One region of the Buttiauxella noackiae genome, then DNA from elsewhere that is predicted to be linked to it. Evidence: predicted binding sites of a transcription regulator. Region 1 holds the regulator's gene; the other holds the start of a gene.
The links. Region 1 encodes Fur, which represses iron uptake genes when iron is present. Its sites were predicted from a motif close to ATAATAATGAGAACNACTATCAA; they were not measured.

Region 1 (16,523 bases):
GATGGCGGCCATATCAACGATATCCACCAGCCCTTCAATAAACGGCTGCACCAAATCTTGCTCTTGCACGTGGCCGCTTGCCCAAGCTTGATCAAGAGAAATGCGTTTTACGTCTTTCAGACCCGCAGCCAGCAAGGCATTAGCGCGATCTTCAACAACTTTTGTGACATTAGTATCAGCCGGGCCACCGTTTGGTGGATTGTATTTGATACCGCCGTCATCAGGCGGGTTGTGCGAAGGGGTAATAACGATGCCGTCTGCCTGTGCACCGCCATTTTTGTTATGCGTCAGAATGGCGTGAGAAATGGCCGGCGTTGGCGTGTAGCCGTTCGCCTGCTGCACAATGACATCCACACCGTTCGCAGCCAGCACTTCCAGGACGGAGATAAACGCAGGTTCAGACAGCGCGTGGGTATCTTTACCCACGTAGCACGGCCCGGTAATGCCATTTTTTGCACGATCTTCTGCAATCGCCTGAGCAATTGCCAGAATGTGAGGCTCGTTGAAGTTGTGACGTGCCGCACTACCACGGTGACCGGATGTACCGAACTTCACCGCGTGTTCGCTATTCCCCACTTCAGGCTTCAGTACATAATACTGGGCCGTCAATTGGGCTACGTTAATCAAATCGCTCTGTTGTGCCGGTTGTCCTGCACGAGGGTGGTTAGCCATTGGCCTTTCCTTCTGACGCGAGGTGTTAAATTGTGCCGCAAACCTTTTCAATCAATTCCGCCGGGAACTGCATTGATTGCATGATGTGTTCGATCATGCTGCATTTACGACCAGTATTGGTGTTAGTTATAACCCAGTATGGCGTTCCTGGAACATGCTTAGGCTTGGTCTGGTTTCCATTTTGCAGCAACGTCTGTTCATTACCTGCAAAATAGACACGTGTACGACCATGCAACGATTCAGTCGCTTCACCAAAAGCTTGAGCATCAAGTGTATAAAGAGTTGAAAGCACCATCATAAAACGGTTAACCGCTTTCTTTTGCTCCGCATATTCATCGGACAGCAGTAATTCACGAACCGCACGAACGCGATCGCGTGCTTTATTTACGGGTTTGGCTTCCGGAGCAGGTGTAGCAGCCGTTGCCGCCGTCTGACCGGTAGTTGCTGTTGTAGCTGGAGTTTGGCCGGCGGTAAATTTCAACATGCGCCGTAAAATATCGGACGCGCTTTCACCAATGTGCTGCGTGTGGCTGGCAATATAGCGATAGAGCTCGTCATCAACTTCAATTGTTTTCATCTTAATCCAGTGCGATATCTTTTCTGAATGCAAGTAATTGGGATTATAAGGACAAATCCCAACCTCGGGTAGCGCCAGGCTTTTGTCACACCACAAAGTCAGACTAAACTGGAAATTTGCGGCACTAAGGCTGAATGCCGTTATGATACCCTAACCACACGAAGTAAAAAAAAAGAACTTTGCCATGAAATTGAATGCTCGCCTGCAAACTGCACAACAATCGACTAGTAATTCCCCCATCGTCCTTATTCACGGTCTTTTTGGTAGCCTTGATAACCTGGGCGTGCTGGCCCGTGACCTTGGGCAGGATCATACGTTGCTGCAAATCGATCTTCGCAACCACGGTTTATCACCACGAAGCGCTGAGATGAACTACCCAGCAATGGCGCAGGATGTGGTCGAAACGCTCGATGAATTTGGCTTTGAGAAAGCGATTATTATTGGCCATTCAATGGGCGGCAAAGTGGCGATGGCACTGACTGCCATTGCCCCTGAACGTATTGATAAATTAGTGCTGATTGATATCGCGCCAGTGGATTATCAGGTTCGTCGCCATGATGAGATTTTCGCAGCGATTAATGCGGTTAGCGCATCTGATGTTAAAACTCGCCAGCAGGCCGCGACCGTGATGCGCGAGCATCTTGATGAAGAAGGTGTCATTCAGTTCTTACTGAAATCCTTTGCCGATGGCGAATGGAAATTCAATGTGCCGGTGCTGTGGGAGCAATATGAGCATATTGTCGGCTGGGAAAACATTCCCGCATGGAACGAACCGGCGCTATTTATTCGCGGCGGCGCATCTCCTTATGTTGATGAATCACATCGTAGCCAACTGCTTTCCCAGTTTCCTCAGGCACGTGCTCATGTGGTTGCCGGTGCCGGACACTGGGTTCACGCAGAAAAACCTGATGCTGTTTTGCGCGCAATCCATCGTTTTATCGACACAACAACGACAAACTGATTAAAAACAAACCGACTGGCCGCAAGATGTGGCTAACGCGTTGGCGCGCAAGCCATGCTGATGTATGATTGCGCGCTAAAATGCGCCAGAGCACCCCGCTCCGTGCCACCTGAATTCCCTGTCAGTAGTCTAATCATGGCAAAAGAACAAACGGACCGTACTACATTAGATCTGTTCGCGGACGAGCGTCGCCCGGGGCGACCAAAAACCAATCCGCTAACGCGTGATGAGCAATTGCGTATCAATAAACGCAACCAACTCAAGCGCGATAAAGTACGCGGCCTGAAGCGAGTGGAGCTAAAGCTCAATAACGATGCGGTAGATGCTCTCAATCAGTTGGCTGAAGCGCGCAATATCAGTCGTAGTGAATTGATTGAAGAGATGCTGCTCGAACAACTGAAGCAACATCTCAGTTAGTTTTAATGCTGCTTCCCTGTTAGATTTTGCAGACTGTGCACTACGGGGTCATAGCAGTTTCCGCACTGTGATGTGTTCTGCTATGATTGCCCTATCTGTGGCTAAATAGCAGCCACCATACCATTAAGTATCAAGAGGTTATTTTACTCATGGCAATCGTAGGCATTTTTTTCGGCAGCGACACCGGTAACACCGAAAATATCGCGAAAATGATTCAAAAACAGCTCGGTAAGGATGTTGCTGAGGTGCATGACATTGCTAAGAGCAGCAAAGAAGACCTGGAAGGCTTCGACATTCTGCTTCTCGGCATTCCAACGTGGTACTACGGCGAAGCGCAGTGCGACTGGGATGATTTCTTCCCAACTCTGGAAGAAGTTGATTTCAATGGCAAACTGGTTGCCCTGTTCGGCTGTGGTGACCAGGAAGACTATGCAGAATACTTCTGTGACGCATTAGGTACTATCCGTGACATCATTGAGCCGCGTGGTGCAGCTATCGTCGGTCACTGGCCAACGGCGGGTTATCATTTCGAAGCGTCTAAAGGTCTTGCAGACGACGACCACTTTGTTGGGCTGGCAATTGACGAAGACCGTCAACCTGAACTTACTGCTGAACGTGTTCAGAAGTGGGTTAAACAAGTTTCTGAAGAACTAAACCTGGCTGATATCATCAACGCCTGATTCCAGATGCGGCACAACTATTAGGTTGCGCCGCATTGATAGTTATTTCCGATTAAAATAATTGCTACAAATTTTTAACTTTCCAGTTTGTCCCTGTACAATGAACTCCTGACAAAATAGCTAACAAGGCAATCAAATCGCGACTCAACCGCCATTTCTTAGCTTGATTATGCATAATACTTGCGGTTCCCATTTAGAAGTGGCAGTTCTATAATGAGACGCATTCATCTTAACGCTCACCCTGAGTCCGAGCGAATCGTTAAGCAACAGGACAATTTCCGCATGACTGACAATAATACCGCATTAAAGAAGGCCGGCCTGAAAGTCACGCTTCCGCGATTAAAAATCCTTGAAGTGTTGCAGGGGCCGGTGAACCATCACGTCAGTGCGGAAGACTTATATAAACGTCTGATTGATATGGGCGAAGAGATTGGTCTCGCCACAGTTTATCGTGTATTAAACCAGTTTGATGATGCAGGCATTGTGACTCGTCATAACTTCGAAGGCGGCAAATCCGTATTCGAACTGACGCAACAGCATCACCATGACCACCTGATTTGCCTGGACTGCGGCAAAGTTATTGAATTCAGTGATGATTCAATCGAAGCCCGCCAGCGCGAAATCGCATCACGTCATGGTATTCGTCTGACTAACCACAGCCTGTACCTGTACGGTCATTGCGCTGAAGGTGATTGCCGTACCGACGAAAACGCGCACGAAATCAGCGAAAAGTAATCTGCATAGCCTGACATCCCTGACCCGGATGTCACCTATAAAAAAACCGGTGAGACAATTCACCGGTTTTTTTATTGCTCAAATACGGTAACTATTTGTTGTTTGCGCGGATTTCCTGCCAGATTTTATCGCATTTAGCTTTAACAGCCTGGTCATTACCCGTTTGTGTTGCCTGAATGCAGTTCTGGTAATCCAGTGTGCGAACGGTTTCTTTCTTCGCAAACTCTTGATGCTCTTTTTCCTGACCCAGTACATTCAGCACGCTTTGGCAGGCCTGGATTTTATCAGGGTTACCTTCTGCAGTGTTAATGCAGGCACTATATGCTTGTTTCAGCTTTGAATCTTCCGGAGCAGTTTTAGGTTGTTGCTGTGCACATGCACTCAAACCTAACGCCATCACCACAGTCAGAATGATTTTTTTCATGCTTGATATCCTTAAAAAAACCGGGCGTTTTCACGCCCGGATTCGAATCAGAAGATGGTGAACGGTGCGATGACGATGAATTTCACGTCGCGCTCATCCTGGAAGATGTTGCCGTAACCACCGCCCCAGCTTGGGATGTCTGAATGGTTGTCATACTGAGTGAAGTGCAGTTTGAACAGAGTACCTTTCGCACGGCCATCCTGAACGGTATACAATGCATCAAGGCTGTAGGCAGATTCTTTCAGGCGATTATCAGCATCGTAGTAACCGTCAGTGGTTGGTTTAGAGCTTGGTTTTGCATCCCATGCGTACACATAAGAAGCACCCACTGCCCAACCTGCCAGATTCCAGTTGCTCAGGTCATACATCGCGCCAGCAAATACTGCTTTTTCACCGTTGGCGTTGAAGTCAGAGCGGTTATCCCACCACACATCAAGACGACCGTTTGAAGATGCATAAGTTGGGGTCATACGCTGCAGGAAGTAACCTTGTTGGCCATCGGCTTTAACAATAGTTCCTTCAAGACGCAAATCAACCTGGCCCACGCGGTATCCGAGAGTCAGAGCTTGTAACCATGCTGTGCCGTCGTACAGATCGTTAACGCTGCCATCAGAAACTTTGTCACGCGTGCCGTAGAACTGGTAGCTGGTTGTTAACGGGCTGCCGGCGATATCAAATTTGTAGCTTGCTTTGGTGAAGTACTGATCAACGTAGCCTTCAGCCTGCCCAAATGCCGCTTCGAGAATGAAATCATTTTTGAAGTCATACTTCGCGCCAAGAGAGTGTAAATATTCAACTTTGGTGTTTTTGTCGTTCTGATAGAACTTGTCCATTTCCAGGTGCCATGGAGCTTTGTACTCGTTGGTCCACATGTAGGAGAAGCTCAACGCACCAGAATCGCCGTAGTCAAAGTTTGCACCGGCTTCAGCACCCTGATAAGTACCAGGCATGAAGCTCCAGTGCGGTGCGAGCAAGGTTTGCCCGGTTGGCTGAATGTAACCGCCACGCGCCCAAACTGGACCGTATTTAAATTTAGCTGCTGCTTTATAGAGGCTAATACCGCTTTTATCACCTGAATAATCTTCGTCGTAAGCTTTGTTTACAGAGGAAAATGCGATTTCGTTCGGGTGACCGCTGTCGCCGTTTTCTGCCATTTCGATAGCAGTAAAGGCCGCGATATCGAGACCGAACATGTCAGCGGCGAAACCAGACTGGAAGTCCAGGTTGGCGTTCCAGGTAGAGTGCGCAAGGTTAGTTTCATATTTGTCAGTCGTAACATCTTTACGGTCACGCTCACGTTGCCAGTAATAAACACCACCGGTCAGAGTCGAGTCATCAATAAAACCTGCGGCACTTGCCTGAGGGATGACTACCAGTCCTGAAAGAGCCGTGACACCTGCAATTGCAAGCGCCAGTGCACTACGTTTGCCACTAAACGTACGCATATATTATTCCTCTTTGACGTATCAATAATCGCCGGACGTTAAAAGACGCCTTATGGCGAAAAAAAGTAAAAATGCCTAACGGCTAAAGCGGTTATGAATATTTGCCCGCATTACTGCTGCCCTTAAGACTATTTTTCGCGACGCGAATTATCAATGACTTTGTAAGAGTTCATTCCGATATTATGACAGAGAGCACATAATTTATGAGTATTTGTAACAAACAACGACACTAGGATTTTATCTTGATAATTAAGTTTTATAAAATACAAAGCTCTATATGAGAGCGCTCACATTATAAAAAGAAGAGTTTTTAATGTTCCGAGGTTGACCATAAAAAGTAGACAGTAAGAAGTGTAAATAACATTAATTCGCAACGCGAATGTGAAGATATTTTTAAGCAAATGATTATAAAGCGAAAAAAAACGCCGCAATTTGCGGCGTTTTTGTCAGATATTGACTTAGGGAAAAGGAACTACTCGCCCATTTTCGCCCAGGTATCACGCAAGCCAACGGTACGGTTAAATACCAGTTTGTCAGCAGTTGCATAACGGCTATCCAGGCAGAAATAACCTTCGCGCTCGAACTGGTACGCTTTGCCTTTTTCGGCATTTTGCAGACTTGGCTCAACGAAACCTTGCTTGATCACCAGAGATTCCGGGTTAATCGTCGCCAGGAAGTCTTCCGCAGCGCCCGGGTTGGCAACGCTGAACAGACGGTCGTAAAGGCGAATTTCAACCGGCAGTGCATGCTCTGCGCTTACCCAGTGGATAACGCCTTTCACTTTGCGGCCATCAGCCGGGTCTTTGCTTAATGTGTCCGGATCGTAGGAGCAGTGCAGCACGGTGATGTTCCCTGCTTCATCTTTCTCAACGCGATCGGCTTTAATCACATATGCATTGCGCAGGCGCACTTCTTTGCCCAGCACCAGACGCTTGTACTGTTTGTTGGCTTCTTCACGGAAGTCAGCACGATCGATGTAGATCTCACGGCTAAACGGTACCTGGCGGCTGCCCATTTCAGGCTTATTCGGATGATTAGGCATAGTCACCATTTCAACTTCACCTTGCGGGAAGTTTTCGATGATCACTTTCACCGGATCGAGAACAGCCATCGCGCGCGGTGCGTTCTCGTTCAGGTCATCACGGATACAAGATTCCAGAGACGCCATTTCAACGGTATTGTCTTGCTTAGTCACACCAATACGCTTACAGAACTCACGAATTGAAGCGGCCGTATAACCACGGCGACGCAGACCAGAAATAGTCGGCATACGTGGGTCATCCCAACCTTCTACAACCTTCTCTGTCACCAGCAGGTTCAGCTTGCGCTTAGACATGATGGAGTATTCAAGATTCAGGCGAGAAAACTCGTACTGACGCGGATGCGCAGGAATAGTGATGTTATCCAACACCCAATCGTACAGACGACGGTTGTCCTGGAACTCCAGCGTACACAGAGAGTGCGTAATGCCTTCTAACGCATCGGAAATGCAGTGGGTGAAGTCGTACATCGGGTAGATGCACCACTTGTTGCCGGTCTGGTGGTGCTCGGCAAATTTAATACGATAAATAACCGGATCACGCATTACGATGAACGGTGATGCCATGTCAATTTTCGCACGCAGGCACGCAGTCCCTTCTGCAAACTCGCCGTTACGCATCTTCTCGAACAGCGCAAGGTTCTCTTCAACCGTACGGTCGCGATATGGGCTGTTTTTCCCAGGCGAGGTCAATGAGCCGCGATATTCACGGATCTGCTCTGGAGTCAGTTCATCAACATACGCCAGACCTTTATTGATAAGTTCAACGGCATAGTTAAACAACTGATCAAAATAGTCGGAAGAGTAACGCACGTTGCCTGACCAATGAAAACCAAGCCATTCAACGTCGTGCTTAATGGAATCTACGAATTCGATGTCTTCTTTTGCTGGATTGGTGTCATCGAAACGCAGGTTGCATTGCCCTTGATAATCTTGCGCGATACCAAAGTTCAGGCAGATGGATTTTGCATGACCGATATGCAGATAACCATTTGGCTCTGGTGGAAAACGGGTGCAAATACTGTCGTGCTTACCATTGGCCAAATCTTCATCAATAATCTGGCGAATAAAGTTAGTTGGGCGGACTTCTGCCTCACTCATCGCGGGTTCCTCTATGCAAAAACTTTAGTTATCCGCACATGATCTTATAAGCAAGCGTCGGAAACAACCTTTAGTTGCATAAATAAGGATATCGGGGAGGAGTGACAGATGGGTATAAAAAAGCGGCTGGAGAAAAAACTCTCCAGCCGCTAAAGGCACAATCTATGACTCAGGAGCGATTATTTGCCTTTAATTTCGTACAGAGGTGTTTGCCCTGCAACAACAGAACCTTGCGCCTGGAGTACCAGACCGCTGTAGTCGTCGATGTTGCTACAAACTACTGGACTAATCATGGAGCGGGCGTTCGCATTCAGGAAATCAAGATCCATTTCCAGAATCGGCTGGCCTGCGACCACTTCAGCACCCTCTTCTACCAGACGAGTAAAGCCCTGGCCGTTCAATGCAACAGTATCAATGCCCATATGGACAACGATCTCAGCACCTTTCTCGGTTTCCAGACAGAACGCATGGTTGGTATTAAAGATTTTTACGATAGTACCGGCAGCTGGCGCGACAACTGTTTTTCCAGTTGGCTTAACAGCAACACCATCACCAACTGCTTTGCTGGCGAAGGCTTCATCAGGAACCTGATCCAGCGCAACCACGTCACCTGTTACTGGTGAAACCAGAGCTGCAATGGTTACAGCATTTGGAACTGCTTGTGGTTTTGCAGCAGCCACAGGTGCCGCAGCCGCCGCACTCACAGGAGCTGCAGCAACTTCACCGACAGTTTTCATGGAGTTAGCAATTTTCTCAGCGACAAAGCCGACAATGATTTGCACACTTGTTTTGTTCAGACGGATAACACCGGTCGCACCCAGACGTTTCGCCAACGCTTCATTAACCAATGAAGAGTCTTTCACGTTCAGACGCAGACGAGTGATACATGCATCGATGCCAGTCAGGTTTGCAGAACCCCCTACCGCTGCGATGTACTGACGAGCCAGCTCAGACACATCTTGAGAAGCGCTAGCGCTAACATTGACGTCCTGACCATCAGTCTCATCCCCTGCAACTGCCAGTTCACGACCCGGAGTCAACAGATTGAATTTGGTGATAGTGAAACGGAACACGACGTAGTAAATAGCGAAGAACACGATGCCCTGTGGAATCAGCATGTACCAATGTGTTGCCAGTGGGTTACGGGAAGAAAGCACCATATCCACCAGACCCGCACTGAAGCCGAAACCAGCAATCCAATGCATGCTTGCTGCGATAAATACAGAGATACCGGTCAGCACTGCGTGAATCAGATACAGAACTGGAGCCACGAACATGAAGGAGAATTCCAACGGTTCGGTGATACCAGTAAAGAAGGCAGCAAACGCACCCGCCATCATGATACCCAATACTTTGGCTTTATTTTCAGGACGCGCGCAGTGGTAGATTGCCAATGCAGCACCTGGAAGACCAAACATCATGATTGGGAAGAAGCCAGCCTGATAACGGCCAGTAATACCAACGATACCAGTACCTTCAGCGATAGATTTAGCACCGCCAAGGAATTTAGGAATATCGTTAATACCTGCAACGTCAAACCAGAACACGGAGTTCAGAGCATGGTGCAGACCAACTGGAATCAGCAGACGGTTGAAGAACGCATATACACCTGCGCCAATTGAACCCATTTTCTGGATGTGCTCACCAAAGTTCACCAGGCCGCTGAAAACGATTGGCCAGATGAACATCATGATGAAGGCAACTGCAATCATCACAAAGGAGGTAAGAATTGGAACCAGGCGACGACCGCTGAAGAAGGACAACGCTTTCGGCAACTCAACGCTGCTGAAACGGTTGTACAACTCTGCGGAGATAATACCCACCATGATGCCCACAAATTGGTTTTCAATTTTAGTGAACGCCAATGGAACCTGATCCAACGGAATGTGTTTGATCATGGAAACAGCGGCTGGCGAACAGAGAGTCGTCAAAACCAGGAAACCGACAAAACCGGTTAGTGCAGCAGCACCATCTTTATCTTTGGACATACCGTAAGCCACACCAATGGCAAACAGCACTCCCATGTGGTCAATGATTGCAGCACCAGATTTGATGAACAACGCAGCTAATGCGCTATCACCACCCCAGCTAACCGGGTCAATCCAGTAACCAACACCCATTAAAATGGCTGCGGCTGGTAGCGTGGCTACCGGCACCATCAGCGCACGGCCAACCTTTTGCATATAACCTAGAATACTCACGTTAATTCCCCCTATGAGACCCCGTTAAGGCTCGTTCAAAGCAGTTTTATTATTGTGTAACAAACCTTGAAAGCATGACGAAGATTCGCCAACTTTCAGAGTGTGTGAAAAATTAATTCGTATCGCAAATTAAACACCCTTTTTTTGTGATTAAAATCACCAAATATTGTTATTCCACTCCCCTTCGGCTAGCTATCGACTAAAACTTATTTTATCATCCGAAAAATCAAGGCAGATTGATCCCGTAATAACCGGTTCGAAACTGGTTTACCCTTAGAGGGTTCGGACAATCAATCTGGCTAAAGCTATTTTCTATTAACTTATGAGGTGAATGATGAGACTGATTCCCCTGGCTACTCCAGCGCAAGTTGGCAAATGGGCAGCACGCCATATCGTTAAGCGTATCAATGCGTTTAACCCGACAGCAGATCGTCCTTTCGTACTGGGCCTGCCAACCGGCGGTACTCCTCTTGAAGCGTACAAAGCGCTGGTAGAGATGCATAAAGCGGGCCAGGTTAGCTTTAAAAACGTCGTCACCTTCAATATGGATGAATACGTTGGCCTGCCAAAAGAGCATCCAGAAAGCTATCATACGTTTATGCACCGTAATTTCTTTGATCATGTTGATATTCCAGCGGAAAATATCAACCTGCTGAATGGCAATGCTGATGATGTTGACGCAGAGTGCCGTCGTTATGAAGAAAAAATTCGTTCATACGGTAAAATTCACCTGTTTATGGGTGGCGTGGGCAACGATGGTCACATCGCGTTCAACGAACCTGCTTCTTCTCTGGCTTCGCGTACTCGTATCAAAACGCTGACTCATGACACCCGTGTTGCAAACTCTCGTTTCTTTGATGGCGACGTGACTCAGGTTCCAAAATTTGCACTGACTGTGGGCGTGGGCACTCTGCTTGATGCTGAAGAAGTGATGATTTTGGTAATTGGTCATCTGAAAGCGCAAGCTCTGCAAGCTGCTGTCGAAGGCAACGTCAATCACATGTGGACTATTAGCTGCCTGCAACTTCACCCTAAAGCAGTGGTTGTGTGTGATGAGCCATCTACCATGGAACTCAAAGTGAAGACGCTCAAATACTTCAATGAGCTCGAAGCAGAAAACATCAAAGGTCTTTAAATATTTACTTATACCTTAAATAATTCGAGTTGCAGCCAACGTCGCTGCAGCTTGAAGTATGACGGGTATAACCGGGGGTAACTATGTTTGCATTAACTCACGGTCGGATTTATACCGGCCATGAAATTCTTGATGATCACGCGGTTGTTATCGCGAACGGCCTGATTGAACGCGTTTGCCCGCGCTCAGATCTCCCTGCGGGTATTGAGACTCGCGATGTGGGTGGTGCAATCATCGCCCCCGGTTTTATTGATGTGCAACTTAACGGTTGTGGCGGCGTTCAGTTCAACGATTCCGCAGATGCGGTTACCGTTGAAACTCTGGAAATCATGCAGAAAGCCAACGAGCGTTCTGGCTGCACCAGCTACTTACCGACGCTTATCACCAGCAGCGATGAGCTGATGAAGCAAGGCGTGAAAGTGATGCGCGAATACCTGGCGAAGTATCAGCACCAGGCACTCGGTCTGCACCTTGAAGGCCCATGGTTAAACATGGTGAAAAAAGGAACGCACAATCCAAGCTTCGTGCGTAAACCTGATGCAGAACTGGTTGATTTCCTGTGCCAAAACGCAGATGTCATCACTAAAGTCACTTTGGCTCCAGAGATGGTCGCACCAGAAGTGATTAGCAAACTGGTTGCTTCCGGCATTATCGTTTCAGCCGGGCACTCCAATGCCACTGTAAAAGAAGCCAAAGTCGGCTTTCGTGCAGGCATCACCTTTGCAACCCACCTTTTCAATGCAATGCCATATATTACGGGTCGCGAACCGGGTCTTGCTGGGGCAATTTTTGATGAACCAGATGTTTACTGCGGTATCATTGCCGATGGTTTGCATGTGGACTATGCCAATATTCGTACTGCGAAAAAGGTCAAAGGCGATAAGCTGTGCCTGGTGACTGATGCAACGGCTCCTGCTGGCGCAAATATCGATGAATTCATTTTCGCAGGAAAAACAATATACTACCGTGACGGTTTATGCGTAGATGAGAACGGTACGCTGAGCGGCTCAGCCCTGACGATGATTGAAGGGGTGTGCAACCTGGTTGAGCATGCTGGCATCGCATTAGACGAAGTGTTGCGTATGGCCACTCTTTACCCTGCCCGTGCAATGGGTGTTGAGCAGCAATTAGGTACTATTGAAGCAGGAAAAGTCGCCAACCTGACGACCTTTACCCGCGATTTTAAAATAACCAAGACCTTTGTTAATGGTAACGAGGTCGTAACTGAGTAATTAAGGCATGACGACTGGCGGACAGGCTCAAATTGGTAATGTCGATCTGGTAAAACAACTGAATAGCGCGGCGGTATATCGCCTGATTGACCAACATGGGCCAATCTCTCGCATTCAGATTGCCGAACAGAGCCAGCTAGCACCTGCCAGCGTCACGAAAATTACTCGCCAGTTAATTGAGCGCGGACTGATCAAAGAAGTTGATCAACAGGCTTCCACCGGGGGCCGCCGCGCTATCTCAATTATCACTGAAACCCGCAATTTCCATGCTATTGGCGTGCGTCTTGGCCGCCACGATGCAACCATCACGTTATTTGACCTCAGCGCTAAACCGATCGCCGAAGAGCACTACTCTCTTCCTGAACGAACTCAGGAAACGCTAGAGCACGCCCTGCTAAATGCCATTGCCCAATTTATCGAGCTCAATACACGTAAAATGCGTGAGTTGATTGCGATTTCGGTAATCCTGCCGGGTCTGGTCGATCCTGAAAGCGGTGTGATTCGTTACATGCCTCACATCCAGGTCAATAACTGGTCGTTAGTCGATAGCCTGGAAAAACAGTTCAAAGTGACCTGTTATGTTGGCCACGATATCCGTAGCCTGGCGCTTGCAGAGCACTATTTTGGTGCAACACATGACTGCGATGACTCCATTTTGGTGCGTGTGCATCGGGGGACAGGTGCCGGTATTTTGTCTAACGGGCGTATTTTTATTGGTCGCAACGGCAACGTTGGTGAGATTGGCCACATTCAGGTTGATCCATTAGGCGAGCGCTGCCACTGCGGAAACTTTGGTTGCCTGGAAACTATTGCGGCCAATGCTGCGATTGAACACCGCGTACGCCATTTACTTGAGCAAGGTTATAACAGCCGCCTGACACTTGAAGATTGCGATATTACCGCGATTTGTAAAGCTGCGAACAAAGGCGATCCGCTGGCCTGCGAAGTGATTGAACATGTAGGTCGCCACTTAGGTAAAGCCATTTCCATCGCAATTAACCTGTTTAACCCGCAAAAAGTGGTCATTGCCGGGGAAATCATTGAAGCTGAAAAAGTGCTTCTTCCCGCTATCGAAGCCTGCATTAATACTCAGGTATTGAAAGCATTCCGTAAGAACCTGCCCGTTGTGCGCTCAAAACTTGATGACCGTTCAGCCATTGGTGCCTTTGCTTTGGTAAAACGCTCGATGCTAAATGGCGTTCTGCTTCAACGTTTGCTGGAAAGTTAGTAGCCCAGACACTGGCCTTTTTACGCTATAGTTACGCCTTCCTTTCAGGTGAGCCCGAGTAGTCGATGACCATTCAGAATGTAATTTGTGATATTGACGGCGTGCTGATGCACGACAACGTCGCCGTACCAGGCGCTAATGAATTCTTAGCGCGCATCATGGAAAAGGGTATGCCGCTGGTCCTGTTGACCAATTACCCGTCTCAAACCGGCCAGGATCTGGCAAACCGTTTTGCTTCGGCAGGCATTGATGTTCCTGATAGCGTCTTTTACACCTCAGCGATGGCAACCGCGGATTTCCTGCGCCGTCAGGAAGGGAAAAAAGCGTACGTTGTCGGTGAAGGTGCGTTGATTCATGAACTGTATAAAGCAGGCTTTACTATCACCGATATCAATCCTGACTTTGTCATCGTCGGTGAAACCCGCTCTTATAACTGGGAAATGATGCACAAGGCCGCCTACTTCGTCGCAAACGGTGCGCGCTTTATCGCAACTAACCCTGATACACATGGCCGTGGTTACTATCCAGCCTGTGGTGCGCTTTGCGCAGGTATCGAGAAAATTTCGGGCCGCAAACCATTCTGTGTTGGAAAACCAAGCCCATGGATTATTCGCGCAGCGCTTAACAAGATGCAGGCACATTCTGAGCACACGGTGATTGTCGGCGATAACCTACGAACCGATATTCTTGCCGGTTTCCAGGCAGGTTTAGAAACAATTCTCGTGCTGTCAGGTGTTTCGACACTGAATGATATCGATGCCATGCCATTCCGCCCTTCGTGGATTTATCCCTCTGTGGCTGAAGTAGACATTATCTAATTCATGATTCGCCCGGTATTGCCGGGCGTTTTATCGATTCAACAATCATTTTCTATTTCACTAAATGCCCGCCTGACAATTCCACCAATAATTGCTGATCCGTTAATTATTCTGCTTATTTCATCATCATTTTTCAGTAATCAACAATCACCATTGAACTATTTATCCCTCTAGGACTAAAGGACTTGCATTCACGTCAATGATTGCGCATTTTCATAGTCATGCAATGCAACAAAACAATTTAATGGCTCAAAGAAGCATTACGGAGAGAATTCTATGTGTTCAATTTTTGGTGTTCTGGATATCAAGACCGATGCGGTCGAACTGCGTAAGAAGGCACTCGAGTTATCTCGCCTGATGCGCCACCGTGGCCCAGACTGGTCTGGTGTTTACGCTAACGATAAAGCCATTCTTTCCCATGAACGCCTCTCTATTGTTGACGTTAATGCCGGTGCACAGCCGCTGTACAATAAAGAAAAAACTCACGCTCTGGCTGTGAACGGTGAAATCTACAACCATCAGGCTCTGCGTGCAGAATATGGTGACCGTTACGAATTCCAGACCGGTTCCGATTGTGAGGTTATCCTCGCGCTTTATCAGGAAAAAGGCCCAGAATTCCTCGACGATCTGCAAGGTATGTTTGCCTTCATTCTCTATGACGAAAAACAAGACGCCTACCTGATTGGTCGTGACCATATCGGTATCATCCCTTTGTATATGGGTCATGATGAACACGGCAACATGTATGTAGCTTCAGAAATGAAAGCGCTGGTTCCTGTTTGCCGCACAATTAAAGAGTTCCCGGCTGGCAGCTACCTGTGGAGTAAAGATGGTGAAATCCGCAGCTATTATCAGCGCGACTGGTTCGAATACGATGCGGTAAAAGATAACGTTACTGATAAAAACGAACTTCGTCAGGCACTGGAAGATTCCGTAAAAAGCCACCTGATGTCTGACGTTCCATACGGCGTGCTGCTGTCTGGTGGTCTGGATTCCTCTGTTATCTCGGCTATCACCAAGAAATTTGCTGCTCGCCGCGTAGAAGATGAAGAACGTTCTGAAGCCTGGTGGCCGCAGTTACACTCTTTTGCTGTCGGTTTAGTGGGTTCCCCTGATCTGAAAGCAGCACAAGAAGTGGCAAATCACTTAGGCACCGTTCACCACGAAATCCATTTCACAGTGCAAGAAGGCCTGGATGCGATTCGTGATGTTATCTATCACATTGAAACTTACGATGTGACGACCATTCGTGCATCGACCCCAATGTATTTGATGTCGCGCAAAATCAAGGCCATGGGCATCAAAATGGTGCTGTCTGGTGAAGGTTCTGACGAAGTGTTTGGCGGCTACCTGTACTTCCATAAAGCACCTAACGATAAAGAGCTGCACGAAGAGACTGTTCGCAAGCTCCAGGCACTGCATATGTTTGACTGTGCGCGTGCTAACAAAGCGATGTCGGCCTGGGGTGTTGAAGCTCGCGTACCGTTCCTGGACAAGAAATTCCTTGATGTGGCTATGCGCATCAACCCGAAAGACAAAATGTGCGGCAACGGCAAGATGGAAAAACATATCCTGCGTGAATGTTTTGAATCTTACCTGCCAGCAAGCGTCGCATGGCGTCAGAAAGAGCAATTCTCTGATGGTGTAGGTTACAGCTGGATTGACACGTTGAAAGAAGTTGCTGCAGGCCAGGTAACCGATCAACAACTGGAAACCGCGAGCTATCGTTTCCCGTACAACACACCAGGCTCTAAAGAAGCTTATTTGTATCGTGAAATCTTTGAAGAGTTATTCCCACTGCCAAGCGCTGCGCAGTGCGTTCCAGGTGGCCCATCTGTTGCCTGTTCTTCAGCTAAGG
Region 2 (16,523 bases), on a different contig from region 1:
ATCGTGATCGTGCGGCGGTACCACCTGAACGTGCAAAGTCATCAACGGCTTCTCACCCACTAGCCAGATATGGACATGATGAACATTCCGTACTTCCGGAATGGTTCTGGTAAGTTTGCGTTTCAGTACCGGAATATCAAAAGCATGAGGTGCGCCTTCGAGAAGCTCATTAACGCTCTCTTTAAGCAAATTCCATGCGCTACGTAGCACCAGACACGAAACCAGGATGGAAAGGATAGGGTCAATAGGTGTCCAGCCTGTCCAAAGAATGATCAGTGCCGCAGCAATGGCTCCTACCGAACCTAACAAATCTCCCAAAACGTGCAGGGCTGCGGCGCGAACGTTAATATTTTTTTCTTCGTTTCCGCGATGCAAAATCCAGAACGAAAATAGATTCGCCAGTAACCCGGCAAACGCAATAATCAGCATCGTCCAGCCCGCTATGGGTTGCGGATGATAAAAACGGACTACAGCCTCCCAGACAATCAGAATGGTAATTACCACCAGAGCAATTGCATTCACAAAGGCTGCAAGTGTCGTCAATCTTAACCAGCCAAAGGTATGGCGAGTATTTGGTGGACGGCGCGCAAACTGTACTGCCAGCAAAGCCACCAGTAATGCCGCTGCATCTGTCAGCATATGACCCGCGTCAGCGAGCAGGGCAAGCGAGCCAGAAAGCACACCACCGATGACTTCGGCCACCATAAAAAGCGCTGTGACAGCAAAGGCCCACAGAAGGCGCCTGGAGTTGGAATCACTCGGGGTATGTTGATGTGTATGCGCCATGGTTCCTCTATATCCGTAAGGCAATAATGCGCTAATTATAACCACTAACATTGTTAACTTGCTGAATAACGCTCATAAAAAAGGAGAGCCTAAGCTCCCCCTTATCTTTCCGGGCTTAATTTACTGCGAGGTGCCGTCCACTTTTGTGTTCACGTCATCTCCGCTACCGGTTTCTACCTTTTTGTTCATATCCGGGCATTTCCCGTCCTTACACATCGAATTTTTATGGATTTCATCTTTGCTCATTCCATCGTTGGTCATACCGCTGCTGCTGGTTGAGCCATTAGGATGAAGCATGGTGCCGCTATTATTGATATTGCTGTTATCGACGTTTTTCGGTGCGAGATTCTGATTTGCATCTGGTGCAACCTGGCCTGCTTCGGCACTTGCGTTTGCCTGACCATTATTGCTCCCGCTAGTTTCAGCGGCCATTGCCAGACTGCTTGCTACAGAAAGGGTTGCTGTCAGGAAAAGTGCAGTTAATTTATTCATTTAATGCTCCTGTTATGGTCGTTATTGCTGGATAACTTCTTCCAACAGTGCACTGACTTTATTCTGTGCATGGTGCTTTTATCGGCTAAATATGTCAGCCAGGAAAGCTGCATCAGAATACAATTTTGCTAATTCAGTGTTTTTCAGTGTTAACAATTAAAAATTGTAGCGGGAAACCGTGTTTTTACCATTTTTTGGCGCTTTTTAGGTCGTTTCCAGGAATATTCTGCCTGAAGTGTAAAAGCCCGTTTACACTTTCGGTCTGAAGCGATAGATTGAAGGGATTGCAACTAAGCTAAATCTCAAGGCCATTCCCGGAAATATCATGAATTATCAGAATGACGACTTACGTATTAAAGAAATCAACGAACTTTTACCGCCAGTAGCGCTGCTCGAGAAATTCCCCGCCACTGAAAAAGCCGCCGCAACCGTAGCCGGCGCGCGCAAAGCGATTCATAAAATTCTGAAAGGAAATGATGATCGTCTGCTGGTTGTCATTGGCCCTTGCTCAATTCACGATATCAAAGCGGCGAAAGAGTATGGTGCGCGCTTGTTGACGCTGCGTGAAGAATTGCAGGGTGAGCTGGAAATCGTTATGCGTGTCTACTTCGAAAAACCACGCACAACGGTGGGCTGGAAAGGGCTGATCAACGATCCACATATGGACAGCAGCTACCAGATCAACGATGGCCTGCGTATTGCTCGTAAGCTACTGTTAGATATCAACGACTCAGGCCTGCCTGCGGCTGGTGAATTCCTGGATATGATTACCCCGCAGTACCTGGCGGACTTGATGAGCTGGGGTGCCATTGGTGCACGTACTACAGAATCTCAGGTTCATCGTGAACTGGCGTCTGGTCTTTCATGCCCGGTTGGCTTCAAAAATGGCACCGATGGCACCATGAAAGTTGCTATCGATGCGATCAATGCGGCTGGTGCGCCGCACTGCTTCTTGTCTGTGACCAAATGGGGCCACTCTGCCATCGTGACTACGAGCGGAAATGGCGACTGTCATATCATCTTGCGCGGCGGCAAAGAGCCAAACTACAGTGCAGCGCATGTTGCTCAGGTGAAATCCGATCTGCAAAAAGCGGGTCTGCCTGCCCAAGTGATGATCGACTTCAGCCACGCGAACAGCAGCAAGCAATTTAAGAAGCAAATGGAAGTGTGCGCAGATGTTTGTCAGCAAATTTCTGGTGGTGATGCCGCAATTACCGGTGTGATGATTGAAAGTCACCTTGTTGAAGGCAACCAGAACCTCGAAGGCAGCGAGCCGCTGGTTTATGGTAAGAGCGTCACTGATGCGTGTATCGGCTGGGAAGATACTGAAACTGTATTGCGCCAGCTAGCAGATGCGGTAAAAGCACGCCGCGGCTAAGCTTTAACGTGATAACAATAAAAAAGGCGTGGTTTTCACCACGCCTTTTTCACATCTAACGAATTACTTCGCTTTACCCTGGTTTGCTACCGCTGCGGCTTTGGCTGCGATTTCATCAGCATTACCCAGATAGTAGCGTTTCAGTGGTTTGAAGTTCTCATCGAACTCATATACCAGTGGCACGCCAGTTGGGATATTCAGCTCAAGAATTTCATCTTCGCTCAGGTTATCAAGGAATTTAACCAATGCGCGCAGGGAGTTACCGTGAGCGGCAACAATTACACGCTCGCCGCTTTTCATGCGTGGCAGAATGGTTTCGTTCCAGTAAGGAATAACGCGATCGATAGTCAGCGCCAGGCTTTCCGTTACTGGCAGTTCTTTATCGGTCAGGCTTGCATAACGTGGGTCATGGCCAGGGAAGCGTTCGTCATCACGCGTCAGTTCTGGAGGCGTGATCGCAAACCCACGGCGCCATTGCTTAACTTGCTCATCACCGTATTTCTCAGCAGTTTCCGCTTTGTTCAGACCCTGAAGTGCACCATAGTGGCGCTCATTTAGCTTCCAGGATTTCTCAACTGGCAGCCATGCCTGATCCAGTTCATCGAGGATATTCCACAGTGTATGGATGGCACGTTTCAGCACTGAAGTGTAAGCAAAGTCGAAAGAGTAGCCTTCATCTTTCAGCAGTTTACCCGCAGCTTTCGCTTCAGTTTTACCTTTCTCAGATAGATCAACGTCATACCAACCGGTGAAGCGGTTTTCATTGTTCCACTGGCTTTCACCGTGACGAACCAGAACCAGCTTAGTAACAGCCATAGTTTACTCCTTAATAAGCCTGCGATTAATGATAACGATTATCATTATATTGCCGCGAAGGGGCAAGCGGCAATGCTAAACGTTTAACATAGCGAAAAAGAGTGTGGAGTGTAAGGTGGATGTGAATGGTTGTTATATTTTTGTCGCTAAATGGCGGGAAATCCAGCGATCGGGATAAGAATCGCCCTCCATTGCGGAGGGCGAGAAGTTTAAAGCGTAATAAATTCGTATTCTGTAATGCTCAAATATTCATTATCTGGCTGTAACCAGCAATCGGGTTGCGGCCATTCAGGATGATTTGGGCTATCCGGCAGGAATTCACTTTCCAGTGCCAGACCCTGGTAAGCACTGTAAGTACCTTGTTCTCTTGCAGGTGTTCCGTCCAGGTAATTGCCGCTATAAAACTGCAGGGCAGGGGCCGTGGTGTAGACCGTCATTTGCAGTTTATTATCGCTCGACCAGACATGCGCCGCGGCCTGGCTTGCATCGCCTTGCGCCTGCAACAAGAAAGCGTGGTCATAGCCTTTCACCAGTACCTGATCGTTATCTTTCAGGAAATCCTTGGCGATAGTTTTTGGCGTGCGGAAATCAAAACCTGTGTTCGTAACATCGGCAAGACCAGCTTGTGGAATACCGTTGCTGTCGACCGGTAAATAGCTATCTGCCAGCAGTTGAAGGCGATGTTGACGAATATCGTTTTGCTTACCATCAAGATTGAAATAAGCGTGATTAGTCAGGTTTACCGGGCATGGTTTACTGGTTTTGGCACGGAATTCGATGGTGATGCAGTTATCTTCGGTAAGCGCATAACGCGCAGTTGCGCGCAATTCGCCGGGGAATCCCTGGTCGCCGTCTTGAGAATCAAGTGTATATAGCACCTCATGCTCATTCTGGCGCACAATCCGCCAGCGGCGTTTATCAAAACCATCAGGCCCACCATGCAACTGATGCGCGCCCTGATTTGCTGTCACCTTAACAGTGACGCCATCGCGCTCAAACTGGCTGTTCGCAATGCGGTTGGCATAACGGCCAACTGTTGCGCCCAGATAAGCTGCCTGATTGAGGTAATCTTCAGGTGTTTCGCAACCAAGCAGTGTTTCACGCACGGTTCCATCTTTCATTGGCACACGGCATGACAACAGGGTTGCGCCCCAGTCCATTACGGTGACCATCAGCCCTGTGCTATTGCGCAGGGTGGAGATGCGGAAGGGTTGCCCGTCGGGTGCGAGCTGTGGAGTCTCTTTTAGCATTGGCCAGCACCCTCTGAAGGTTTGCACACATAGAAGGTTTCTTTGATACCGGTTTTTGCTTCGTACTGTTTTTCGACAGCCTGTTTAACCGCTGGTACCAAATCTTCCGGAATCAGCGCCACGATACAGCCACCGAAGCCGCCGCCGGTCATACGCACACCGCCTTTGTCGCCGATAGTCGCTTTGACGATTTCAACTAAAGTATCAATCTGCGGCACGGTAATTTCGAAATCATCGCGCATAGAAGCGTGAGATTCAGCCATCAGCACGCCCATACGTTTTAGATCACCTTTTGCCAGCGCATCAGCGGCCTCTACGGTACGGATGTTTTCAGTCAGGACGTGGCGTACGCGTTTCGCAACAATCGGGTCAAGTTCATGAGCCACTTCATTAAACTTGGAAAGCTCAACATCGCGTAGTGCTTTCTGCGTAAAGAAACGCGCACCGGTTTCGCATTGCTCGCGGCGTGTATTGTATTCACTGCCTACCAGAGTACGTTTGAAGTTACTGTTGATAATGACGACAGCAACGCCTTTGGGCATCGACACCGCTTTAGTGCCGAGCGTGCGGCAATCAATCAGCAACGCGTGATCTTTTTTGCCTAACGCTGAAATTAACTGATCCATGATGCCGCAGTTACAGCCGACAAATTGATTTTCAGCTTCCTGGCCATTTAAGGCAATTTGCGAGCCATCAAGCGACAGGTGATAAAGCTTCTGGAACACAGTACCTACCGCGACCTCCAGAGAAGCGGAAGAACTCAAGCCCGCGCCCTGTGGCACGTTACCGCTGATCACTAGATCGGCACCGCCAAAGTTTTTATCGCGCTTTTGTAAATGCTTAACGACACCGCGAACATAGTTGGACCACTGCTGTGTGTCATGGCTCAGAATGGGTTTATCCAACGAGAATTCATCCGTTTGGTTATCGTAATCTGCAGCAATCACGCGTACCAGACGGTCATCACGTTTCGCGCAACTGATCACCGTCTGGTAATCAATAGCGCAAGGCAGCACAAAACCGTCGTTATAATCAGTGTGTTCGCCAATCAGGTTAACCCGGCCTGGAGCCTGAATTGTATGGGTCGCCGGATAACCAAATTGTTCGGCGAAGAGGTGTTGGGTTTTATCTTTCAGACTCATTTTTATTCTCCGGATTGGCGAAAGTGAATATCGGATACGGCACGCAAGCGTTCTGCGGCTTGCTCTGCGGTTAAATCACGTTGGGTTTCAGCCAGCATTTCATAGCCGACCATGAATTTACGCACTGTTGCGCTACGCAGCAGCGGCGGATAGAAGTGAGCATGCAACTGCCAGTGACCATTTTCTTCACCATTAAACGGTGCACCGTGCCAGCCCATGGAATACGGGAATGAGCACTGGAAAAGGTTGTCGTAACGGCTGGTCAGTTTTTTTAGCGCCAACGCCAAATCGCTGCTTTGCCCGGCGCTAAGATCGGTGATGCGTAGAATATGTGTTTTTGGCAGTAGCAACGTTTCGAACGGCCACGCCGCCCAGTACGGCACCACGGCAATCCAGTGTTCAGTTTCTACCACCGTACGGCTACCGTCTTTAAGCTCACGCTGCGCGTAATCGACCAACATCGGTGAGCCATTTTTGGCAAAGTATTCGCGCTGCAGCACATCTTCACGCGCCACTTCGTTTGGCAGGAAGCTGTTTGCCCAAACCTGGCCGTGCGGATGGGGGTTGGAGCAGCCCATAGCAGCGCCTTTGTTTTCAAAAACCTGTACCCACGGATAGGTTTTACCCAAGTCCGCAGTCTGTTCTTGCCAGGTTTTGACCACTTCTTCCAGTGCTGGCACGGAAAGTTGCGGTAGCGTTTTGCTGTGATCTGGGGAGAAGCAGATAACCCGACTGGTACCGCGAGCGCTTTCACAACGTAAAAGTGGATCGCTGTTTTCAGGTGCATCTGGGGTGTCTGTCATCAATGCAGCAAAGTCGTTAGTAAAAACAAAGGTACCGGTATATTGCGGATTTTTATCACCAGTGACGCGCGTATTTCCAGGACACAGGAAACAATCCGGATCGTGCGTCGGTAATGTTTCCTGTGATGGTGTTTCCTGGGCTCCCTGCCAAGGGCGCTTAGCCCGATGTGGAGAGACCAGAATCCATTGTCCGGTTAGTGGGTTAAAACGGCGATGTGGATGATCCACCGGGTTAAACTGCTCCATCACATTTCCTTAGTCTGGATAACCTTGAGGATGGCGAGACTGCCAGCGCCAGGTATCATCTGCCATTTCTTGCAGAGTACGGCTGACACGCCAGTTAAGTTCGTTGTCGGCTTTGGTTGCATCAGCCCAGTAAGCGGGAAGATCACCATCACGACGCGGGGCAAAGTGGTAATTCACCGGTTTTCCGCAAGCGGTACTGAAAGCGTTGATAACGTCCAGCACGCTGCTGCCGATACCTGCACCGAGGTTATAGATATGCACGCCAGGCTTGCCTTGTAGGGTTTGCATTGCTGCAACATGGCCATCGGCAAGATCCATAACGTGAATGTAGTCGCGCACGCCAGTACCGTCTTGGGTTGGGTAATCGTTACCAAAGACTGCCAGTGAATCACGACGTCCTACTGCAACCTGCGCAATGTACGGCATCAGATTGTTTGGAATACCTTGCGGGTCTTCACCCATATCGCCTGACGGATGTGCACCGACCGGGTTGAAGTAACGCAGCAATGCCACGCTCCAGTTCGGCTGGGCTTTTTGCAAATCAGCCAGAATCTGTTCAACCATTAACTTGCTGCGGCCATATGGGCTTGCAGGTGTGCCGGTTGGGAAGCTTTCAACGTAAGGGATTTGTGGCTGGTCGCCATAAACTGTGGCGGATGAGCTGAAGATGAAGTTGGTGACATTAGCCGCGCGCATGGCAGAAATCAGGCGCAAGGTGCCGGTAACGTTGTTGTCGTAATATTCCAGCGGCTTGTTAACCGATTCGCCAACGGCTTTGAGCCCGGCAAAATGAATTACGGCATCAATTTGGTGATCGTGGAAAATTTCTGCCAGCAATGCTTCATCACGGATATCGCCGTCAATGAACAGAGGGTGTTTGCCGCCAAGACGTTCAATTACTGGCAGCACACTACGTTTGCTATTACACAAATTGTCCAGAATGACGACATCATGACCATTTTGCAGCAGTTGCACGCAGGTATGACTGCCAATGTAACCGCTACCACCTGTTACCAATACTCTCATTTTGCTCTCCATTACGCGTATGGTATGTATTAAACATAGCATAACAGAGATGGCAAAAGTGTGACATGGGATAAATTAGTGGAATCGTTTACACTGATATTTCAACAGCGCTCTGTAGTAGCAAAAATGATTATAAAACAAATGGTAGCTATGAGCAGGCTGCGGGTTGTCTGAAAGTAGGGTGGCTAAACGAAAACGCCGCCACCCCGACGAAAAGGGCTTTATCGTTCAGGGGCTATAAATCTTCAAACTCGTAACGATAAGCATCGCCATCGGCAACGAAAGTCAGCCGCTTAGTAATGCATTCAGGCGCGTCTTCGGCATGGTGAGAGACAAATAGCAGTTGCGTTTCCCCTTCACCAATCAATATATCAATGAAGCGGCGTACTAACTGACGGTTCAATGGGTCGAGCCCTTGTAGAGGTTCATCCAGAATCAATAACGTTGGGTGTTTAACCAACGCACGGGCAATCAACGCGAGACGTTGCTGGCCCCATGACAGACTGTGGAATGGCGCATCAGCGATAGCGTTATCCATGCCGAGCATGTTCAGCCACTCGCGGGCAAGTTTCTGCTGGCGGTCCGAAACAGCCTGATAAATGCCAATCGAATCAAAATAGCCCGACAGCACAACGTTGCGCACCGTGGTGCTGACGCGGTAGTCCAGATGCAAATTGCTGCTGACATAACCGATGTGCTTTTTGATATCCCAGATGGTTTCACCGCTACCACGGCGGCGGCCAAACAGCGTCAAATCATTACTGTAACCCTGCGGATGATCGCCCGTTATCAGACTCAATAATGTCGATTTACCCGCTCCGTTCGGGCCGACGATTTGCCAGTGTTCGCCTGGGTTTACCGTCCAGGAAAGCTTATGCAGGATCGGCCTGTCGTTATATTCCACAACGCCGTCGCGCAGAATAATCCGTGGCTGATCTTCCGGCAGTGTGTAGCGCGCGCTCGGATCGTCCGCTTCGGGCAGCGCAACGCCCGCCAGTTTTTCACTGTGCGCGAGTTGGGCAATCAGCGCCTGTTCAAGGAGTTTTTGTTTTTCGCCGACTTCAATCAGTGCGCAATCGGCCAGCACGCCAGCGTGCTGCACAAAATCAGGGATTTCATCGAAGCGGTTAAGCACCAGTACAACGGTATAACCTTGCGTGCTCAGTTCGCCCAATAATCCGGCCAACTGTTCGCGGGATTTCACGTCCAGCCCGTCAAACGGTTCATCAAAAATCAGCAAATCTGGCTGCGGCATCAGCGCCTGGCAGAGCAAGGTTTTGCGTGTTTCACCCGTCGACAGGTATTTAAAGCGGCGAGTCAGTAATGGGGTAATGCCAAAAAGCTGCGCAAGTTTCTGGCAGCGGTTTTCATCTTTGACTTCATCCTGAATAATTTCCGCCGTCGTGCGGCCTGTATCGTCTTCGTCAGGGCTCAACAGGTCAGTGTTATTGCGCTGCCATTCATCGCTGACTAATTTTTGCAGTTGTTCAAAGGAAAGATGAGCAATGCGCGAAAATGAACTCTCGCGTTTGCCTTTCTGCACGGGAAGGGAGCCTGCAAGTGCGCGGGCGAGGGCTGATTTCCCACTGCCGTTGGCACCCACAAACGCCCAGCTTTCACCGGCGCGAATGGTTAAGTCATTGAGGGCCAGAGTTCGGGTGTCGCTAAGGTGAAAGATCCCTTGCGAAATTTGCAACGTCGACATAGTTCATCCCATTTTTTGCAGTCATTAAACTCAGATTTACGGATTGCCTGTCTTGTTGTCAATTCGCCAGTTTTATTTAGCACAGAGTGGCGATAATCACGCGATCGGCATTAAAAAATGCTATGACTTCAGCACCTTCTACCAGTTGCTGGGTTTCCACTACATTATTTGGAACGGTAGCACAAAGCGTTTGTCCATCAGGTAATTGCACCAGAACTTCGCTTTGTTCCGCACCTTGCTGAATATTGCTGACAATGCCGGTGAGTTGGTTTTCTGCGCCACTTGCACGTTTTGCATCGGTGGTGATTTCTACCCACGGTGCTTTAATCAGCACTAGGACTTCTTTGCCTTCGCTCAAACCCAGGCGTTCTGCGCTTTGACGGGTAATTGCTGCTTGTAAGCGCGTCGAACCATCAGCCAGCAATATATCAACATGTTGCTGAACTTTTTCACTGTCACGGTGCAGCACGGTGCCAAAAAGCTGATTACGGGCGCTGGTTTGCAATGAAAATCGTGAGATTGCCGCGAGTAGACTATCGAGCGGCAGCGCGTCATCACGCAGTACATCAAAAGCTTTTTGTTGGATTTGCGCCAGCAGTTCATACAGTTGGATAAGACGTTCGCCATAGCGTGTCAGTATCGCGCCTCCGCCACCTTTACCGCCTGTTGCTCGTTCAACTAATGTCTCGTCGCTTAACTGATTCATCTCGTTGATAGCATCCCAGGCACTTTTGTAGCTGATGCCCGCAAGCTTTGCACCCTGGCTAATTGAGCCGGTATGTTGTATTTGTTTAAGTAGCGCGATACGACGTGGATCGGCGAACAGCCGCTGCTGGAGTTTCAGCGTCAGTAAAATTTCAGCTTGCATAACCTCTCCGCAATAATGAAAACGCCATTTTCCTCTATTGCGCGGGGTTGGGCAAATCGCACAAAAGGAGAGTGCGTTTTTCTGTCAGCTCGTTAGAATAGCCGCTCTCACTTTTGTTGGAGGCATCCATGTTAGAGTTATTGAAAAGCTTGGTGTTTGCCGTGGTCATGGTGCCAATCGTTATGGCGGTGATCCTCGGTCTTATCTATGGATTGGGTGAAGTCTTTAACGTCTTCTCAAAAGTCGGTCATCGCGACCAACCGAAACAAAACCATTGATTTTCTAACGCCCGCTGATGCGGGCGTTTTCTTTATACTCTATACAACTCAGTTAAGTTCATTAGAAGTTCAGTAACGGCAGCACCGTCGGTATTTGCGACAGCAGGTAAAGCACCAGCCCGATTGCCCCCCCAACCAACGTGCCGTTAATACGGATAAACTGTAAGTCTTTACCAATATTCAATTCGATTTGCCGCGACATATCCTGCGCATCCCAACTTTTGACCGTGTCGCTAATATGGCGAGTCAGGAACGCAGCAAACTCAGGAGCAACCTTTTGTACTGCCTGTTCCAGATGCTCGTTTAATGAAGCGCGTAACGCGCTGTCAGCAACCAACGTTTCCCCAAGCCACTGTCCAGCCTCAGCAATTCGCTGTTTCACTCGCGAGTCCTCAGCATTAACATCAACCTTCAGCCATTGCCGTAAATCGCCCCAAAGTTCGCCCAAATAGCGGTTAAACGCCTCATCCTCTTTCAAATAACTCTTAATGTTGTCTGCTTTTTCCGCCATCTGAGGCGAGTGTTTAAGATTCTCAATGAGCTTTAATGTGGCGCGATCAAATGCCTGGCGGATCTGGTGGCCTTGATCGTGACTGATATCATCGAGAAATGAGTTCACCGCATTGGAAACCAGCTCTGCACTGTGCTCCCCGAGCCATTCTGTTGGTAACAATTTAGCTTTACGCGGGTGCTCCGTTTCTAGCCAGCGCACAATCTGGTGGGCAATAAACGCCCGCGTACTGTCACGTTTAATCAGTGCCAGCATTTGAGCAATCACAGCATCAAGCAGTTCCTGATGGCGGTTATTTTTGGTCAGGCTTTCCAGCAACAGAGCACTTGAATGCGTTAAATCGACTTTATCAATGGCCTTATGCACCGCCTGGCGAATCAAGCGCTGGATACGCGCATCGTCTGTTAAGTCCAAAAATGCGCTCATCACTTGCAGCAGATGCTGACCAACGCGCTGTGCATTGTCGGGCTTGCTAAACCACTGGCCAATCATATGCGCCGGTTCGTGTCGGCGAATCAGCGTTATTAGTGATTGAGTATCAAGAAATTTTTCCTGCACAAAGACACCCAGGTTTTCACCAATGCGGTCTTTGTTGCGCGGAATAATCGCCGTATGACGGGAAATAAAGGGGATTGGCACGCGATGAAACAATGCGGTAACGGCAAACCAGTCAGCGAGTGCACCTACCATAGCGGCTTCAGCAATCGCTTTTAAGCCGCTAACCCAGAATCCCGGTGGCAAAAAGAGGGTTATCACAAAAGTCACAGCCGCAATCAGCAGCAAGGAAAGCGCAAGGCGCTTGGTGCGTTTCAGTTCAGTCATTTTCTCCATTAACTAAGCATAGAACGGTGAGGGCTGAAGCGGTAGGGCAAATGTGGGTTGCGATTCATCTTGATCTGTTTCGGCTAATTAAATTCTCCACCTCTTCAAATCGTTATAAGAATCTGCCTGCAAGTGACTTGATCGGCTCGTTCATTTAACGATACTGTATATATATACAGTAAATTGTTCGTATGGGATTCAAAATGTCGCAAACGTTTTTAATTTTTTATCAATCAACGACGTATGGAGAATGACTATGGCAGCCTTTCCATCACCTGCACAGGACTATGCTGAAAAGGGCATCGATCTTCATGAGTTACTGGTTAAGCGTCCTGCTGCTACATACTTCGTGCGCGCATCTGACGATTCGATGAAAGAGGGCGGTATCGGCAATGGTGACCTGCTGGTAATCGACAGTGCAAGAACTGCGGTGCATAACAACATTGTCATTGCGGCGATTAATGGCGAATTTGTCGTCAGACAACTACAGCTCAGGCCTGTGATTCAATTGACTCCGCTTAATCGTTCTTTCCAGCCCATTCGTCTCGGTGAAGAAGCGCTGGAGATATTTGGTGTTGTGACTTACGCCATTAAACAGATGAGTTAATGATGTTTGCCCTGGTCGATGTAAATAGCTTCTATGCCAGCTGTGAAACGGTTTTTCGACCCGACCTGAAAGGGAAACCGGTGGTGGTGTTAAGTAACAATGATGGGTGCGTGGTGGCCTGCAACGCTGAGGCTAAAAACTGTGGTGTACAAATGGGTGGTCCCTATTTCAAACAGAAGGAACTCTTTCATCACTATGGTGTTACTGCTTTTAGTAGCAACTACGAGCTGTATGCCGATATGTCCGAACGGGTGATGACAACGCTGGAAGAAATATGCCCGAGCGTTGAAAAGTATTCTATTGATGAAGCATTTTGCTATTTCTCGGACGTGCATAATTGCCGCAACCTGGCGGAGCTAGGGCGGCATATCCGCGCCACGCTTTTGCTATATACCCACTTGACCGTAGGCGTGGGTATAGCTCCGACAAAAACTCTCGCTAAACTTGCGAACCATGCAGCGAAGAAATGGCAGATACGAACAGGAGGAGTGGTTGATCTGTCTGGTGTCGACCTGCAACGTAAACTGATGGCGAAACTGGCAGTCAGTGAAGTATGGGGAATTGGTCGTCGGATTAGCAAAAAGCTCGACGCCATGGGTATCAAAACTACCTTACAACTTGCAGAGACTGACATTCGTTTTATACGCAAACACTTCAGCGTGGTTCTTGAGAGAACGGTACGTGAACTACGTGGGGAATCTTGTTTGGGATTTGAAGAGTTTGTGCCAACGAAACAAGAGATCATCTGTTCTCGTTCGTTTGGGGAGCGTCTTACTGAGTACGAACACATGCGTCAGGCGCTGTGTAGCTATGCGGCACGTGCCGCAGAAAAACTGCGGGCTGAACATCAGTATTGCCGCCATATTTCGGCTTTCGTCAAAACATCACCATTCTCAGCAAATGAACGTTATTACGGTAACCAGGCGATGGTGAAACTCCTGACTCCGACGCAGGATACGCGCGACATTATCGCTGCGGCTACCTGCTGTCTGAACGGCATTTGGCGAAACGGCCTCCACTATCAAAAAGCTGGGGTTATGCTAGGCGACTTTTTTAGTCAGGGGGTGGCACAGCTCAACCTCTTTGATGAGAATCCGCCTCGAGCCAACAGTGAAGCTCTTATGCAGGTCATTGATGATATTAATAATAAGAAGGGTAAAGGGACTCTGTACTTTACTGGGCAGGGGATTGAGCAACCGTGGAAAATGAAAAGAGCAATGCTCTCACCACGTTATACCACGCGTTATTCAGATTTGCTGAGAGTGTAACAAGGGGGAGGTAGTGCCCGGAGAGTTTCTCTCTACTCAAAATACAGACATAAAAAAGCAGCCATACAGGCTGCTTTTTAAGATGTTACTGGTCGGCACGGAGAGATTCGAACTCTCGACCCTCGCCACCCCATGACGATGCGCTACCAGGCTGCGCTACGTGCCGAAGCATGAAAAATAATACTACTTATCTGGCGATCGTTTGCAAGATGGCTTATTGCTAACTGGTTCATAAATATACAATCAGTTGGCAATAAAGCGCTTCTCATCCGTCAGCACTTGCAGCAATAACCCAAGCTGTGGCTTGGTTTCTTTGATGCTTTCGCCTTTCAGATCATACATCCGATAGTTGCCATTGTTATCAAGCACCAGCGTCATGGTCGGCAAAGTAATCGCAAGGCTGTTGTTATCAGCACCAACCACCCAGTTATTACGGCGTGTCGCGGCAAACAAGTCTTCACCTTGTGAATATTCATTCGCTGGGTTTTTGACATGAAGCAGGCGCTGCATCAGCGTTGTCATGACATCCTGGTGATCGGTGAGCTTCGTAATGGTCTGCGCAGGTGTGCCCGGCCAATGGATAACCAGTGGCACCTGAATTCGTGAACGTGACCATGCGAAGGAGTCTTGCTGCTCTTTACCAAGAGGTACACCGTGGCCTGCGGTAATAATCACCACTGTATTCTGGAGCTTACCTGAGGCTTCTAGCGCATCAAGTACACGTTTGATTTGCTCATCAACGTTACCAGCTGCGCGCGCATAGCGGCGCGCAAAGGCTTGCTGATTAGTATCTGCCGTGATGCTGGTGCCGTTAAAGGCAACCCATGAGAACCAACGATTGTCATCAGATGCGTACTGTGTCAGCCAGTTAATCCATTGCGAGGCTGTTTGTCCATCAGATTGGCTCTGTGCTGAAGGCAAAGAGAAGTCAGACAACAGGGCCTGGCGGTACATTGACGAGTCAAAACCATCGGAAGCGAACAGCCCCAATTGATAACCTTGTTGGTTCAATGCAGTAATTAATGCTGCTGGGATTCGGGCTGATAAAACACCATCCATATAGGCAGGCGAAATCCCATAGAACAGGCCAAAAATACCGCTGTCGGTACCGTTACCTGCACTCATATGTTGCTTGAAGTTAATGTTACTGGCCGCAAACTCGTTAAGATTCGGCAGGTTTTTCGGCGCGTATTCAGCGTTCAGACCATCGACGGTAATCAGCAATACATTGTGGCCCGCGCCCATATCACGGAATTGCAGATCGCTCAGTGGGTACTGTACTGATACAGCTTCAGGATTACCCTGTTCCACCAGTCGACGTTGGTACTCTTTCGCATCCAGCAGGCCATGTTTTTCGAGGAAACGACGGGCTGTCATTGGATAGGAGAGCGGCAAGTTGGCACGCTGCATGGTAACCGGGCGATAGAAATTCGCATCAGCCCAGATATACATAATATGGCTGCTGAAAAATGCGACAAAAAACAGCACAACAACAGGTTTTGCATAGTGTTTACGACGCCCCAGGCTGCGCAGTTTCTGCCAGCTCCAGGTCGCAAACAGCATTTCAATCAATAAAATGACCGGTACGCTGATAAACATCAGCTGCCAATCTCGCGCCATTTCACTCTGGTCGGGGTTAATCACCAGTTCCCAGACAATCGGATTAAGATGGAGATGGAAGCGAGTAAAGACTTCGCTGTCGATAAGCAGAAGTGTCATGCCTGCGGTAGCAAGCGCAGCCGAGATAAAGCGCATCAGGCGCTGTGACATCACAACGAAGGTCAGCGGGAAGAGAATCAGCAGGTAAGTGGCGAAAACCACAAAACTAAAATGACCGATAACACTCAGCCAGGAGTAGATACGACCCGTGAGTGTTGCCGGCCAGTCAGCGACAAATAGATAGCGGCTACCCAGCAGCGTTGCCAGCAGGATATTGAACAGGGCGAACCAATGTCCCCAACTGACCATCTGGGAAACTTTTTCGCGGTAGCGCTGACGATTCGTCACCATAACGTGTAACTACAATCCCTTAATGAGCTTTGTCTTCGCTCACGGAGGCTTGCAGTGCCTCTGCGAAAGAGCGAGCCAGTGAGCGGCGTTGAGCAGAAGCTACACTGGTATTAATCAGGTTGGTGACCATATTTCCCAGCACCATCAGGGAAAGATCGGTTGGCGTTTGGTGCTTTTCCAGCACGCTCGCCAGTTCACTCAACAGTTCTTCGACGCGTTCGTCACTATAACGGGATATTTGTGGCATAAATTAACAATCAATTAGATTCAGGAAAGGGCGTTATCTTACCGTAGAAGGACCTGTTTTTCTGCTTTTTTATCTTTCCCCGTCATACTTCAAGCTGCACGTGCGTTGGCTGCCTTCGCTCACCCGAATTATTTAGGGGAGGTTGCACTAGGCTACTGGCAATGGTTGAATACCGCCGGGTCTAAAAGGAGAGTTTATCATGAGTCTGGATATCAACCAGATTGCCTTACACCAGTTGATCAAACGCGGCGAACAGACACTTGAAGTC

Region 2: gpmA (2,3-diphosphoglycerate-dependent phosphoglycerate mutase) is a predicted target of Fur. The motif match lies at 3,495-3,517, and genes of this name have one in related genera.

The regions. Positions count from the first base shown of each region.
Region 1 covers NZ_JPRU01000001.1:1,560,361-1,576,883, forward strand. The annotation lists gene pgm (phosphoglucomutase (alpha-D-glucose-1,6-bisphosphate-dependent)) at 1-672, opposite strand, end outside; gene seqA (replication initiation negative regulator SeqA) at 698-1,249, opposite strand; gene ybfF (esterase) at 1,434-2,210, shown strand; gene ybfE (LexA regulated protein) at 2,346-2,627, shown strand; gene fldA (flavodoxin FldA) at 2,777-3,307, shown strand; gene fur (ferric iron uptake transcriptional regulator) at 3,590-4,042, shown strand; gene chiQ (ChiQ/YbfN family lipoprotein) at 4,134-4,466, opposite strand; gene chiP (chitoporin ChiP) at 4,514-5,911, opposite strand; gene glnS (glutamine--tRNA ligase) at 6,384-8,051, opposite strand; gene nagE (N-acetylglucosamine-specific PTS transporter subunit IIBC) at 8,231-10,252, opposite strand; gene nagB (glucosamine-6-phosphate deaminase) at 10,587-11,387, shown strand; gene nagA (N-acetylglucosamine-6-phosphate deacetylase) at 11,471-12,619, shown strand; gene nagC (DNA-binding transcriptional regulator NagC) at 12,627-13,847, shown strand; gene IX31_RS07220 (HAD-IIA family hydrolase) at 13,913-14,665, shown strand; gene asnB (asparagine synthase B) at 14,942-16,523, shown strand, end outside.
Region 2 covers NZ_JPRU01000002.1:980,701-997,223, reverse strand. The annotation lists gene zitB (CDF family zinc transporter ZitB) at 1-786, opposite strand, end outside; gene IX31_RS13010 (YbgS-like family protein) at 907-1,278, opposite strand; gene aroG (3-deoxy-7-phosphoheptulonate synthase AroG) at 1,604-2,656, shown strand; gene gpmA (2,3-diphosphoglycerate-dependent phosphoglycerate mutase) at 2,720-3,472, opposite strand; gene galM (galactose-1-epimerase) at 3,682-4,722, opposite strand; gene galK (galactokinase) at 4,716-5,864, opposite strand; gene galT (galactose-1-phosphate uridylyltransferase) at 5,867-6,913, opposite strand; gene galE (UDP-glucose 4-epimerase GalE) at 6,923-7,939, opposite strand; gene modF (molybdate ABC transporter ATP-binding protein ModF) at 8,175-9,644, opposite strand; gene modE (molybdenum-dependent transcriptional regulator) at 9,721-10,512, opposite strand; gene IX31_RS22395 (AcrZ family multidrug efflux pump-associated protein) at 10,641-10,790, shown strand; gene IX31_RS12960 (DUF445 domain-containing protein) at 10,852-12,132, opposite strand; gene umuD (translesion error-prone DNA polymerase V autoproteolytic subunit) at 12,374-12,730, shown strand; gene IX31_RS12950 (Y-family DNA polymerase) at 12,733-13,998, shown strand; tRNA gene IX31_RS12945 (tRNA-Pro) at 14,088-14,164, opposite strand; gene yejM (LPS biosynthesis-modulating metalloenzyme YejM) at 14,242-16,008, opposite strand; gene IX31_RS12935 (YejL family protein) at 16,028-16,255, opposite strand; gene yejK (nucleoid-associated protein YejK) at 16,455-16,523, shown strand, end outside.